Regions from separate parts of the Vibrio profundum genome, predicted to be linked through region 1. Evidence: predicted binding sites of a transcription regulator. Region 1 holds the regulator's gene; each other region holds the start of a gene.
What was found. The regulator MetJ, encoded in region 1, represses methionine synthesis genes. The targets are predictions, from matches to a motif close to TTAGACNTNTANANGTCTAA.
Positions count from the first base shown of each region.

Region 1 (3,501 bases):
TGCAAGCTGTTCAGCGTGTTCAGCTTGTTTGCTTATTACGACCCCCCCAATCACATCGGAGTGACCATTGATAAATTTGGTCGTGGAATGAATCACAAAATCTGCACCAAGCGTGAGCGGCTGCTGATAAACCGGAGTCAAAAAGGTATTATCGACAGCGACAAGCGTCCCAACGGATTTAGCTAATTGGCATACTTGTTCAATATCCACCACACGCACTAAAGGATTGGAGGGAGTTTCAATGAGCAGCAGCTTCGGCTGCCTTGCGATTGCTTGCTGCAAGGCTTCTGAGTCGGACTGGTCAATAAACAGTACCTCGAAGTCACCTTTTTGCGATCGAGAGTTAAGCAGTCGATAGGTGCCCCCATAACAGTCATGCGGGGCGACAACCAGATCGCCAGCCGCCAAGAAAGATGATAGCCATAGGTTTATCGCCGAAGTGCCGCAGTTGGTCACGACCGCCCCTTGACCGACTTCCAGTTCGTATAGAGCTTGTTCCAATAGCCCACGATTTGGGTTACCTGAGCGAGTGTAATCGTATTGCGGCACGTCACCAAACTCGGGGAAACTAAAGTTGGTCGAAAGGTAAATCGGCGGAACAACGGCGTGATGTTGGGTGTCAGATTCGATGCCAGTTCGAACGGCGATAGTGGCCGGTTTTCTGCTGCTCATAATTAGTTTCCTTCCTGCTCATGAATCGGTGGGCTGTGGCTTGCTCAAGCTGATTGAGATACTTTACTGCTCAAAATTGTAGACGTCAACAAGTCTAGATGGCTAAATGTCTTTGCTTATAGCCTTAAATCCCGCTAAAATTCAGCACTAGATTGACGTTAAAACTAATTTTGAAGGTGCGCAATGGCAGACTGGAACGGCGAATACATTAGCCCATATGCTGAACATGGAAAGAAAAGTGAGCAGGTAAAGAAAATCACGGTATCTATCCCTTTGAAAGTATTGAAGGTGTTAACAGATGAGCGTACTCGTCGCCAAATAAATAATCTGCGCCATGCCACTAATAGTGAGCTTTTATGCGAAGCTTTTCTGCATGCGTACACCGGTCAACCACTGCCGACTGATGAAGATATGCGTAAAGATCGTCCAGATGATATTCCCGCGGAAGCAAAAGCATTGATGACAGAAATGGGTATTGAGTTTGAATCTTACGATAGCGAGTAAGGTTTGAGCTTAAAAATATAAAAAAAACGCTGAGATGAACTCAGCGTTTTTTTTCGTATTCGATAAGAGTCGGCTCTTAGTCGTTACTTCTTTTCTTGCAGCTCTTGCATATAGTTGCTTGGCAATTCAATGCGCGCAACGCCAGAGGCTACTGCTGCTTCCGCCACGGCTTTTGCTACGCGGGGAAGAAGGCGAGAGTCCATTGGTTTTGGAATAATATAATCTTTACCGAACTCTAGTTTGTCTGCGCCTGCAGCTTTGAGTACTTCTGCTGGTACTGGTTCCTTGGCTAGATGACGGATAGCGTCAACAGCAGCCAATTTCATGTCATCATTGATTTCGCTTGCACGAACATCCAGTGCACCGCGGAAAATAAACGGGAAGCACAATACGTTGTTCACTTGGTTCGGGTAATCACTGCGGCCAGTACCCATGATCAAATCTTGGCGTACTTGATGAGCCAGTTCAGGCTTGATTTCCGGATCTGGGTTCGAACAAGCGAAGACTACAGGCTTGTCGGCCATCAGCTTAAGTGCGTCTTGTGATAGCAAGTTAGGGCCTGATACACCAAGGAATAAGTCCGCGCCGTCAATCACGTCTTCTAAAGTGCGTTTGTCGGTGTTGTTGGCGAACAGCTGCTTGTATTCGTTTAGGTCATCACGGCGAGTGTGAATCACGCCTTTGCGATCTAACATGTAGATTTTTTCACGCATCGCGCCACACTTGATCAGTAGCTCCATACAAGCCACAGCCGCCGCGCCCGCGCCAAGACAAACAATGGTGGCTTCTTCTAGCTTCTTACCTTGCAGCTCGATTGCGTTAAGCATTCCCGCCGCCGTCACGATAGCGGTGCCGTGTTGGTCATCGTGGAAAACGGGCACATCACAGCGCTCAATCAGGCGACGTTCAATTTCGAAACAATCTGGTGCTTTGATGTCTTCTAAGTTGATGCCACCAAAGGTATCGGAAATGTTGGCGACCGTATCGACAAACTCATCGATGGTGCGGTGTTTTACTTCGATATCGATAGAATCTAGGTTAGCGAAGCGCTTAAAGAGTAGCGACTTGCCTTCCATGACTGGTTTGGAAGCCAGTGGACCTAAATTGCCTAGGCCTAAGATAGCGGTACCATTGGAAATGACGGCAACCATATTGCCTTTCGCGGTATATTTGTAAACATTATCGGCATTTTGCGCGATCTCACGAACAGGTTCGGCCACACCTGGGCTGTAGGCTAGCGACAAATCTTCCGCAGAGTCAGCAGGTTTGGTTAAGGCAACCGAAATTTTGCCAGGGGTCGGCTTGGCATGGTATTCAAGTGCTTGCTGACGTAGGGTCTCTTCGGCAGAGACAGAAGGTTGCTCTAGGCTTTTTTCCGACATAACTAATATTACTCGTACATTTTCAATGGAAGGCTATTCTCGCGCACGCAGACGCTTAGTAGTAATGAGTGTATACACGATGGCGTCAAAAGGAGAACTCTCCGCGGTATTAAACCGATAACGGTGAGCCATTCTTTATTGGGTTTGATGCGTGGACACGCAGAGAAAGCGGGGATAACTTTTTATAGGGACCAATAAGAAAAGGGCGCTAGGCGCCCTTTTCGAAATCTGGACAGAAAAGAAGAATTACTTCTTGCTGGTAGATAGTGCACCGAAACGCTTGTTGAAGCGATCAACACGGCCGCCAGTATCTACGATACGTTGCTTACCAGTGTAGAATGGGTGACACTTGTCACATACGTCTAGGTGGATAGAATCTTTACCTAGAGTAGAGTTGAACTCAAAAGAGTTGCCGCAAGAGCAAGTTGCATTTACAGCTTTGTATTCTGGGTGGATACCAGTTTTCATGGGATAACCTCAATTAGGGCCGTGTCGCCATCCGATACTAAGCCGGACACCACACGTAGTTGATAAAAAAAGTTCAGCGTTCTTGATTCGCTGTTGCCAGCTCAGAATCACTGAGGCGCGGTATGATAATGAATCCCTGTTGGATAATCAACCGATTTTGCAGTTCGGCAGCAGTGAGTGTATGTGTGGATCGCCGAGTTGTCTTGAGGTCGGCCTAGAGTATCTATTAGACTGTAACCTGATATCGCCAACTGTAGCTGCTTCCTGATATGACCCCCACTATCGCTCGTGTTTCACTGCCTGTCCCATTAGACCGAGAGTTTGATTATTTAATTTCATCACAGCGCCCTCCTGTTATAGGCGCTCGAGTTGTGGTGCCGTTTGGTCAGCAGTCGTTAGTGGGCATAGTCACAGAGCTCACCGATACATCAAGTTTTGCAATAGAGAAGCTAAAATCGATTAGCACTGTGTTGGA
Region 1 is NZ_JAKJTA010000006.1:195,970-199,470, reverse strand. It holds gene L4C34_RS06925 (O-succinylhomoserine (thiol)-lyase) at 1-672, opposite strand, end outside; gene metJ (met regulon transcriptional regulator MetJ) at 856-1,176, shown strand; gene L4C34_RS06915 (malic enzyme-like NAD(P)-binding protein) at 1,260-2,558, opposite strand; gene rpmE (50S ribosomal protein L31) at 2,805-3,026, opposite strand; gene priA (primosomal protein N') at 3,296-3,501, shown strand, end outside.

Region 2 (3,501 bases), 110 kb from region 1:
AATAAATTCGGTGATCCCTTTAACTAGCGCATGTTCCAGCCTTTTTTCGACAGGTAAACTCCGCCACTCTTCGTTCGCTGAGTCCTCCGCTTGGCTCCCACCATGCTGCGAGTAATTCGCAGCAATATCGAGCAAGCGTTCAGTACCGTCCTCGCGCCGGTTAAGTACAACGTCTTCAACAGCTTCTCGTAGCTCATCTGGAATGTTGTCATACACTTCCAATTGTCCGGCGTTAACGATACCCATGTCCATTCCGTTTTTAAAACAGTGATATAGAAACACAGCATGAATCGCCTCTCGGACATAGTTGTTGCCACGAAATGAGAATGACACATTGGAGACACCGCCAGAGATCATCGCATGAGGTAAGTCGCGCTTTATATCCGCCACTGCACCAATAAAATCAACCGCGTAATTATTGTGATCGTCGATACCCGTCGCAATTGCAAAAATATTCGGATCGAAAATAATATCTTCCGCTGGAAAGCCAACCTCATCCACTAAGACTCGATACGCTTTACTGCAAATTTCTAGCTTACGCTCACGGGTGTCCGCTTGTCCTTTTTCATCAAACGCCATCACAATCACGGCCGCACCGTAGCGGCGAATCAGCTTAGCTTGCTGAATGAACTTTTCCTTGCCTTCTTTAAGAGAAATTGAGTTAACGATCCCCTTACCTTGAATGCATTTTAGACCCGCCTCTATCACTTCCCATTTCGATGAGTCGACCATGATTGGGACTCTAGCAATGTCTGGCTCTGAAGCGCACAATTTTAGAAAACGCACCATGCAAGCCTCTGAATCCAACATGCCTTCATCCATATTGATATCGATGATCTGCGCGCCATTTTCTACTTGTTGACGAGCAACATCTAACGCTTCATCGTAGCTTTCTTCTTTGATCAAACGTTTAAAGCGCGCCGAACCAGTGACGTTGGTGCGCTCACCGACATTAACGAATAACGTTTCTTTTTCGATGGTGACCGGTTCAAGTCCAGATAAACGACAGGCAACAGGGATTTCGGGTACGGTTCTCGGGGCGATATTTTTCACCGCTTGGGCCATAGCGCGAATATGGTCAGGTGTGGTGCCGCAGCACCCACCAATAATATTTAAAAAACCACTTTCAGCCCACTCTTTCACATGGGTCGCCATGTCTTGCGGCGACAAGTCATATTCGCCAAACGCATTCGGCAACCCTGCATTAGGGTGAGCTGAGACATGGCATTCAGCCAAACGTGACAATTCTTCAATATATGGCCTCAGCTCACTGGGGCCAAGCGCGCAGTTTAAGCCAAACGAGATTGGGTTCACGTGGCGCAGCGCATTATAAAATGCCTCTGTAGTCTGCCCTGATAGCGTACGCCCCGAAGCATCGGTGATCGTACCCGAGATCATTACCGGTAAGCTAAATCCTAATTCCTCGAACACCGTATCGACAGCAAACGCACATGCCTTGGCATTTAAGGTGTCAAAAATAGTTTCAATCAAAATGAGATCAACGCCACCTTTAATGAGGGCGTGGGTAGATTCTGAGTAAGCTTGCACCAACTGGTCGAAACTGACATTGCGAAAACCCGGGTCGTTAACATCGGGGGAAATAGAACAGGTACGGTTAGTTGGTCCTAACACACCCGCGACGTAGCGAGGTCTGTCTGGTGTTTTTTCACTCCATTCATCCGCAACTTGGCGGGCAAGCTGCGCGGCCACAAGGTTGATTTCGCAACTCAGGCTTTCCATTTCATAGTCAGCCATTGCGATTGTTGTGGAATTGAAGGTATTGGTTTCGAGAATATCGGCGCCTGACTGTAAATACTCAGCGTGAATAGCTTTAATTATCTCGGGCTGAGTCAGCACCAATAAATCATTGTTACCTTTTAAATCACAATGCCAATCAGCAAACCTCGTTCCTCTATATCCTTGTTCATCTAACTTGTAGTCCTGAATCATAGTGCCCATGCCGCCATCTAGCAGCATAATACGTTGTTGTAACTGAGCTTCGAGTTGTCTACTTCTTGTTCCCACAATATCACCTCATCCATCTGTGCTGATCTCATCCTATCACAGTAACAATAGAAATCTAGACGTCTAAAAATATTGAGAACAAGCATACTCAGGGCTGATTCATTTACCCACTATCAGAACAAACGCATTTGCTATTTCTGCCACCTACGACAAGAATTTGAATACCCTTTCTACTGATTAGAGCCTGCCCATGTCGGTGTATTATACCCTTTGCTTTCTCTCCGCTGCTGCCATGTTAATTGCTTTTATCAACAGTAAAATTGGCCAAATGCAAACCACGATAGCCATCACTGCAGGTTCCATGCTGCTATCGCTACTCATTGTCATAGCAGGACAAAATGATTGGTTCCATTTAACACAAATTGCCACCGAAACGGTCTCTCGAATCAACTTTGAAGCCTTCTTACTCAATGGAATTTTGGGGTTCTTGCTCTTTGCAGGCGGGCTGGGTATTAAGCTGCCCCACCTAAAAGCCCAACAGTGGGAGATTACGATTTTGGCTCTCGGGGCGACGCTCTTTTCAACCTTTTTTATTGGCTTTTGTTTATATGGCCTATGCCAAGCTGTAGGGATCCAGTTTGATCTGATTTATTGCTTATTATTCGGCGCACTCATCTCGCCAACCGATCCTATTGCCGTATTAGCCATTGTGAAAAAACTTCGTGCACCCGAACGTATTTCTACCCAAATTGAGGGGGAATCTTTGTTCAACGATGGCTTTGGACTAGTATTATTTGTCACACTGTTTACCGTTGCTTTTGGTAACGAACCACCGACAGTTCTAAGCGTGAGCGGTTTATTTCTGCAAGAAGCCGTCGGGGGCATTGCCTATGGCCTACTGCTTGGTATGGTGTTCCACTACTTGATTTCCTCCACCGATGACCCGTCGATGGAACTACTCTTCACGATTGGCGTCCCGACCGCAGGGTATGCGTTTGCCGATATATTGCATGTATCAGGGCCACTTGCGATGGTCGTTTCGGGGATAATGCTAGGAAATTGGACGCGTTTTATCGGTTTCTCCAAACAAAGTGAACAACAATTGGATCATTTTTGGGAATTGGTCGATGAGTTTCTCAACGGCGTGCTGTTCCTGCTTATTGGCATGTCTATGTTGCTGTTTGAATTTCATCAAGAGGATTGGGTATTGATGGCCATCGCGGTACCTCTCGTACTGGCTGCGCGTTATCTTAGCGTGTGGATATCTTATCTCGGGTTCAAGCGTTATCGACGTTACAACACTTGGTCGGTGAAGATCTTAACTTGGGGAGGATTGAGGGGAGGCCTAGCACTGGCAATGGCGCTATCGATTCCATCCGGAATTTGGGTGATTCCAGATAAACTTATCGATGTTAAAGAGGTCATTTTGGTGATGACCTATGCTGTGGTCGTGTTTTCTATCTTGATTCAAGGCTCAACGATTACGCCGATGATCAATAAAGCCAATCAGGAAGAAGAAGATCGCGAAGCCGAGGC
Region 2 is NZ_JAKJTA010000006.1:90,708-94,208, forward strand. It holds gene metH (methionine synthase) at 1-2,025, opposite strand, end outside; gene L4C34_RS06375 (cation:proton antiporter) at 2,216-3,501, shown strand, end outside.
Region 2: metH (methionine synthase) is a predicted target of MetJ. The motif match lies at 2,073-2,092, and genes of this name have one in related genera.

Region 3 (3,501 bases), on a different contig from region 1:
CCACGCCATCCCAAGCAAGCCAATCGCACCAGTAACGTCCGAGCCCAACCAAAGTCGCAGATTTTGAGGTGCAATGAGTAGTGGCATTCTATGATGAAAAGCTAGGCACTGATTGTTAGGCTCGGTGGTGAGGGTTACAAGGTTTTGGTTTCCATCTAATGCAATTCCGGCCATATATATGGCGCTTCCACATGCTGCGCTAAACAAATATTTGTCCTTCCTACCTTTTTCAGACACCCATTCATACCAGCCAGAGCATGGGATTATCACTCGATGTTGCTCAAATGCCTCCTTAAACGTTGGCTTCTGGTACACACTTTCTGCTTGAGCGTTAATAATGGTACGTTTAGCCCAATTTGTCTTGATTCCCCATTGAAGGTTCAGTTGACTCAGCTCACCTTTATGTTGGATAACACTCGAAACATACTCCGTCGGCTTCAAATCATGGTTGGCCTCGGGTTGAAAAAGCAAACCTAACTGCTCACTGACGGCTTTGGTTAGTGGATCATCAAGTACATTGAGTCGACCACACATGCGTTCACCACCCTACTCTCATCGGCCGTCGATAGAATTGCGTTAATATTTAGAAATTATTTTCTCGAACGTCCCATCGGCACGCATGGTATCCAATGCCTCCTTCCATTTATTCATGTCAGAAACGGATATACTCTTAGACGCTGCAAAATAGATAACAGGTCTAGACAATACGTAGCCGAAATTGAGTTCATCAGGGTTGTATCCTCTAGTTTTATATACGTACTTACCGACTAATCTAGGGATAGCCCAAAGTTTAATCCGTCCTTTTCTCAGTTTTTCGACATTTTGCTCTTCGAAATTAACGGGCTCAATACTAATAAAACCCGCTTTTTTCAGCATTTCCTGAGCAGGAGTCCCACGCTGAACACCCACGGTGAGGTTGACGATATCATCCAGTTTATTAATGTTTATTTTTTTATCGATAGAGACCAGCACGTAATCATTATTGATTTCAGGAATAGGAGCGACCCACGTGAATTTTTTCTCCCTATCCGGCGTTCGAGATAAGGGAGTTATGCCAAAAAGATCTTTCCTAGAGGCCGTATTTTGAGCTCGAGCCCAAGGTAAAAACCTAAATTGGTCATTCTGGCCGACTCTGCGAGCCATCTCCCTCACCACATCGACAGAGATACCAGTTTGAACCCCATTCTCAACCATGGAATATGGAGGAATCTCTGCCGTTAGCAGAATGAGCTCTTTAGCTGAAGCGCTTACCGAAAAAATAAAAAAAATAGATAATATGATATTTTTCATTCCCACCCCTTACGCATTCCGGATACAAGCAAAGCCTATTTTCAACTAATTCTAACTAATGAACGAAGAATGCTTAATGCCGTATTTTTATATAGAGAAAACCAAGTAGAGTTTCATTCGGCATTTCTTTACCCAAATTCTAGCGTAATTTTTTATTCCGCGTTGATTTTAGATATGAAAAGTGGGTTGGTAATCTGTCGTGATAAGTCAACGCTCAAAAAAACACATAAGCAGCATCAAGATATCTCACGGGTAGATTGTGGTCACAATTTCAGGGATACCTAAATCCTAATCGACCGATTTCGTTTACTTTTAGGTAGGTAAGATCACATAAGTCCTCTCACTTTCTTTCGCTCGGTATTCCCACTTTATCAATTATCAAAATGGTGAATTAGCAAAGCTCACAATTGAGTACATTGTTAATTATAAACGTTCGCGCGCCTTATTCTAGGGCATATTAGCTCAGTATTTCTTCATACCTTCCGTTGTAGCGAATTTCTTTTAAGCCTTGCTTGAATTGGCCGATCAGAGCCTGATCTTTGGAAGAAAACATCACATCCACAATAGCACTGAATAACACCGTGTTATTAACCGAGAAGCGTTGGGTTTGATTGGGGAAATTTTTCTTCACAAGCGACCACTTGATTCGAACGATAGGGTATATATCTAAATACACGCTAATGCCTTGGGTCAAAAAGGCCGTTTTCGTGATCTGACTTAATGCAAAGCTAATTGGCGCCCTTATACGTGGCTTCAGATAATATCTGCCAACGTTTCTTCATTGCATTGACTGTTGCCTGCGAAACTCCATGAGTATTCGCATAACGGCCTTGGCATTCGATCACTTCTATCTCTGCGTTATACCGTTGAGCCATTTTCAAGTAAGGTTTCATTTCCCACAACCGAACAAAGGTATTGGATACGACGACACTTCTACCTTGTTGTAACGATTGCTTAGCAGAATGTTGGCACCACGAGTGCGCTTGTTTAAGTCGAGTCGCATCGAACTGATATTCGCCATCATCATTCACAAAATACATATCTGCTTCAAAGTGATCGGCGCTGTACGTTTTGGCAAGGGTGGTTTTTCCCGATCCCGGTAAACCTCGAACCAAGGTTAATGTTAACGTCATAGAACCCGCTATAGTTAAGTGAATAGACAATGTTAAGAAAAATCAGCGTGTTTGACTATCGACTTTTTATTGTTATTCGGTTAAGTTTAGAAGTATAGACGTCCACAAGCATAGGGAGCCCGCTGTGCCGATCAAAATTCCTGACCTGTTACCTGCCTCAGACATACTAAGACAAGAAAACATCTTTGTGATGTCTGAATCACGAGCCTCTAGCCAAGAAATTCGACCTCTCAAGGTACTAATTCTAAATCTAATGCCACTAAAAATAGAAACTGAAACTCAGTTTCTTCGTCTACTATCCAACAGCCCTTTACAAGTGGACGTTGAACTTCTTCGAATCGATAACAGAGACAGCAAAAACACCCCTTCTGAACATTTAGATAACTTTTATCGACAATTCGACGCAGTAAGGACTAAAAACTACGATGGATTGATCATTACGGGTGCCCCACTTGGCTTAGTGCAATTTGAAGATGTTATTTACTGGGAACACCTTCAAGCAGTCATGACTTGGGCCCGTGACCACGTCACTTCTACCTTGTATGTTTGTTGGGCAGCACAAGCCGCACTGAAATTATTATACGACCTACCTAAAAAAACTAGGGACAATAAACTATCCGGCGTATACCAACACGAAATACACCAACCGTTCCACCCGATACTCCGAGGTTTCGACGATACCTTTCTAGCGCCGCATTCGCGCTACGCAGACTTTGCACCAAGTTTTATTAGCAGCAATACTGACCTAGATATTTTAGCAACGTCGGATGTGGCCGGTGTTTATCTCGCATCAACCAAAGATAAAAGAAATGTATTTGTGACTGGCCACCCTGAATATAACGCCCTGACCTTGCATCAAGAATATACTCGCGACCTTGCAGAAGGGTTGGATCCTGTTATTCCGATAAATTACTACCCAAACAATGACCCCAACAGTGCACCGAAGGCCAGTTGGCGGAGCCACGGGCATTTACTATTTTCAAACTGGCTAAATTACTGCGTTTATCAACAAACACCTTACGATTTGGCGCATTTTCGTGAGTCCGCATTTACCAATCAAGAATAAGATCACCTTTTA
Region 3 is NZ_JAKJTA010000005.1:339,944-343,444, reverse strand. It holds gene L4C34_RS05965 (SOS response-associated peptidase) at 1-534, opposite strand, end outside; gene L4C34_RS05960 (substrate-binding periplasmic protein) at 577-1,290, opposite strand; gene L4C34_RS05955 (hypothetical protein) at 1,748-1,966, opposite strand; gene L4C34_RS05950 (ATP-binding protein) at 2,019-2,423, opposite strand; gene metA (homoserine O-succinyltransferase MetA) at 2,548-3,489, shown strand.
Region 3: metA (homoserine O-succinyltransferase MetA) is a predicted target of MetJ. The motif match lies at 2,510-2,529, and genes of this name have one in related genera.

Region 4 (3,501 bases), on a different contig from region 1:
CTTTGTATCAAGCGATAAATAAGATAAATAACGCTCAGGAACGGCAAGATCTAGCTCCATTTTGGAGAGGTCATCTAACGTAAACAGCACGCTGCCTACCGTAAGGTATTGGCCACGACTTAGATGAATAAGGCCAACAGTGCCCGCAAAAGGAGAACGAATCGTACGTTCATTCAGTGCCGCTTTAGCCAAATCAAAACGGGCCTTAGCAATATCGACCAATGCGCCTTGGGCTTCCAACTCAGTCTGTGTCACGGCGTGTTTCTTCACCAATTGGCTAAATTCTCTAAATTTCCGCCGCTCATCTTGCCAATATGCTTTCGCTTCCAGCAGCGAAGCTTGTACTTTATTACTAGTTAAACGAACTAAAACTTGCCCCAACTGCACACGCTGGTTGGTGGTAACGTTGATCTCGGCTATTTTTCCAGCCACTTCAGTCGACACATCCACAGCTTGCTCGGAGGCTAACTTACCGACTAGGTTCAGCGTTTGTGATAACTGCTGTAACTCCACGCGTTCCGTCACCACAAACACACGGCGCTGCTGAGCGGCTGGGTTAGCGAACAGATCAAGGCTACTCAGCAGAAAAAACGCCGTTAGCCCATACAGATTCCATTTATTCACCGTGTTTATATCCTAAACATAATAAACTGATATAAATATATACCTAAGTGAGCCATTGGCTCGCACCAGCTTACAATAGTGTTATCGGCACCAATTTTATTATTGAGATGAAATCGATTGAGTGAGATCGGTACACAAATAATAAATAGAATGAGAGAACTTGATGTTTTTAGTGAACAAATAGCCATCAAAACAGATAAATATTGGCAACTCTGACCAAAAAGTCAGCATTCGATTCAAAATAACAAGAAAAGTCTTTACAGGTTTTAAGAGTTTGCTATGATTCGCTCCGAACTTGAGTGAAGCGTTGGGAAAACATCACTTAAGCCACTTCCAAGAGAAGTGGGAAACACCCCTGGAGGGGTTCCCGAGTGGCCAAAGGGAGCAGACTGTAAATCTGCCGGCTCCGCCTTCGATGGTTCGAATCCGTCCCCCTCCACCATATTCTTCCTTAACTGGAAACCACTTAGCTAAAGCGTTGGGAAAACCTTAGTTAAGCTTACTTTTGAAAAGAAGTGAGAACATCCCCTGGAGGGGTTCCCGAGTGGCCAAAGGGAGCAGACTGTAAATCTGCCGGCTCCGCCTTCGATGGTTCGAATCCGTCCCCCTCCACCATATTTTCCTTAACTGGAAATTACTTAGCTAAAGCGTTGGGAAAACCTTAGTTAAGTTCACTTCTTAAAAGAAGTGAGAACACCCCTGGAGGGGTTCCCGAGTGGCCAAAGGGAGCAGACTGTAAATCTGCCGGCTCCGCCTTCGATGGTTCGAATCCGTCCCCCTCCACCATATATAAAAAGCCAGCTGAAAAGCTGGCTTTTTTGCATCTGAAGCAAAAACATATCAAAAAGTGCATTTAATTTTAAGTAAGTGACACACAGCCACCTACTTGAAACCAGAGAAGATCACTTATGACAAATAATCAGGTACTTGCTTAATACTATCTAGCACGACATCTGCGATAGATTCGCCTCGCTCAGTCACCGATTTCCCGGTACGCACCAATATTTTCGTGCCAACGCCAGCAGCATCAGCAGCCATCAGATCTTCCGCTTTATCGCCGACCATCACTGATTTAGCCATATCAATCTCAAGATGCTCTTTAGCAGATAAAAACATACCCGGCTTCGGCTTGCGGCAGTCACAATCTTGTTTGTATTTACCCACACCGTGCTCTGGGTGATGCGGACAATAGTATACGCCATCAAACTCAACACCATGGTCGACAAAATTCCAATCCATCCATTGGGTCAGCGATAGAAAACGGTCTTCGCTAAACAGGCCTCGCGCGATACCCGATTGGTTCGTCACGAGAACCAACTGGTATCCCATGTCTTTCAATCGCTTAGTCGCTTCAAAAACGCCGTCAACAAATTCAAAATCATGCTCATCATGAACATAACCGTGATCGACATTGATCACTCCATCACGATCTAAAAACACTGCAGGTTTGGCCAAAATTTAATTCTCAATTCACTTTCCAATAGAACAATTATTGCATGCTTTATAAGTGACATCACCCTAATTTCCCGCGTAACCAACTCTCAAACACCGCCTCTATATCTCCTTAAAAGGTCATCTAGACGTCTAGACGTAAAAATATCTATTGACTTATTTAAACGAAACTCATAGCATCTTTGGCTAGTTAATGTGTTGTTTACAACCAAATATTCTCATCTGATGTAGGTTAAAAAATGATTGAGATCAAACAGGTAAATAAAGTCTTCTATCAAAACGGAAGCCCAATTCCCGCACTGAAAGACATCAATTTGACGATTGAGCAAGGTGCGATTTTTGGCGTAATTGGCTCTTCTGGTGCTGGAAAAAGCACACTGATCCGTTGCGTCAATATGCTTGAGCAACCTACATCGGGCTCGGTGATTGTCGACGGGGTTGACTTAACAACCCTCAGCTCAGCTGAACTTGGACAAGCACGCCGCAACATAGGCATGATTTTTCAGCACTTCAACTTGCTCTCTTCGCGTACGGTGTTTGGTAACATCGCCTTACCACTAGAGCTCGCGAATAAAGACAAAGCCAGCATCGAAAATAAGGTGACACAGCTACTCGAACTTGTTGGCTTAACCGACAAGCGCGACAGCTACCCAGCCAACCTAAGTGGTGGGCAAAAGCAGCGCGTTGCGATTGCACGCGCACTGGCATCAGATCCAAAAGTATTGCTGTGCGACGAAGCCACTAGTGCCCTCGACCCAGCAACTACTCAATCGATTTTAGATTTGCTTAAAGAAATTAACCGTAAGCTGAACCTCACGATCCTACTCATCACTCATGAGATGGACGTAGTAAAGAGTATTTGCCATCAAGTGGCGATCATTGGGGATGGTCAGTTAGTAGAAAAAGGCAGCGTGGGCGACATATTCGCCCATCCAAAAACGGAATTGGCTCATCAGTTCATTCGCTCAACTTTGGATCTCACTATCCCTGAAGATTTTCAACAGCGTTTGCAAGCAAACCGCATTGAAGGTAGCTACCCGTTAGTGCGACTAGAGTTCACAGGAGCGACGGTTAAAGCGCCACTCATTTCGCAAATTGCCCGTCAGTTTAATATTGATATCAGTGTATTAAGCTCAGATATCGACTACGCTGGCGGCGTTAAATTCGGCATGATGTTAGCCGAAATGTTTGGTAGCGAAGCCGACGACCAAGCAGCGATTCAATTTCTTCGCAATCACCATGTAAAAGTAGAGGTACTGGGTTATGTTCTTTAATTCTGTCGTTGACTGGCTCAGCCTGAACAGCAGCTTAATTTTCGATGCGACTCTGCAAACTTTATACATGGTCAGCGTCGCGGGCATCGTTGGCTTTGCCGTTGGCATTCCTTTAGGTGTCGTTTTGCATACCACCAAAAAAGGCGGTCTG
Region 4 is NZ_JAKJTA010000003.1:89,743-93,243, reverse strand. It holds gene L4C34_RS00545 (efflux RND transporter periplasmic adaptor subunit) at 1-624, opposite strand, end outside; tRNA gene L4C34_RS00540 (tRNA-Tyr) at 982-1,066, shown strand; tRNA gene L4C34_RS00535 (tRNA-Tyr) at 1,155-1,239, shown strand; tRNA gene L4C34_RS00530 (tRNA-Tyr) at 1,326-1,410, shown strand; gene gmhB (D-glycero-beta-D-manno-heptose 1,7-bisphosphate 7-phosphatase) at 1,531-2,079, opposite strand; gene metN (methionine ABC transporter ATP-binding protein MetN) at 2,316-3,350, shown strand; gene L4C34_RS00515 (methionine ABC transporter permease) at 3,340-3,501, shown strand, end outside.
Region 4: metN (methionine ABC transporter ATP-binding protein MetN) is a predicted target of MetJ. The motif match lies at 2,201-2,220, and genes of this name have one in related genera.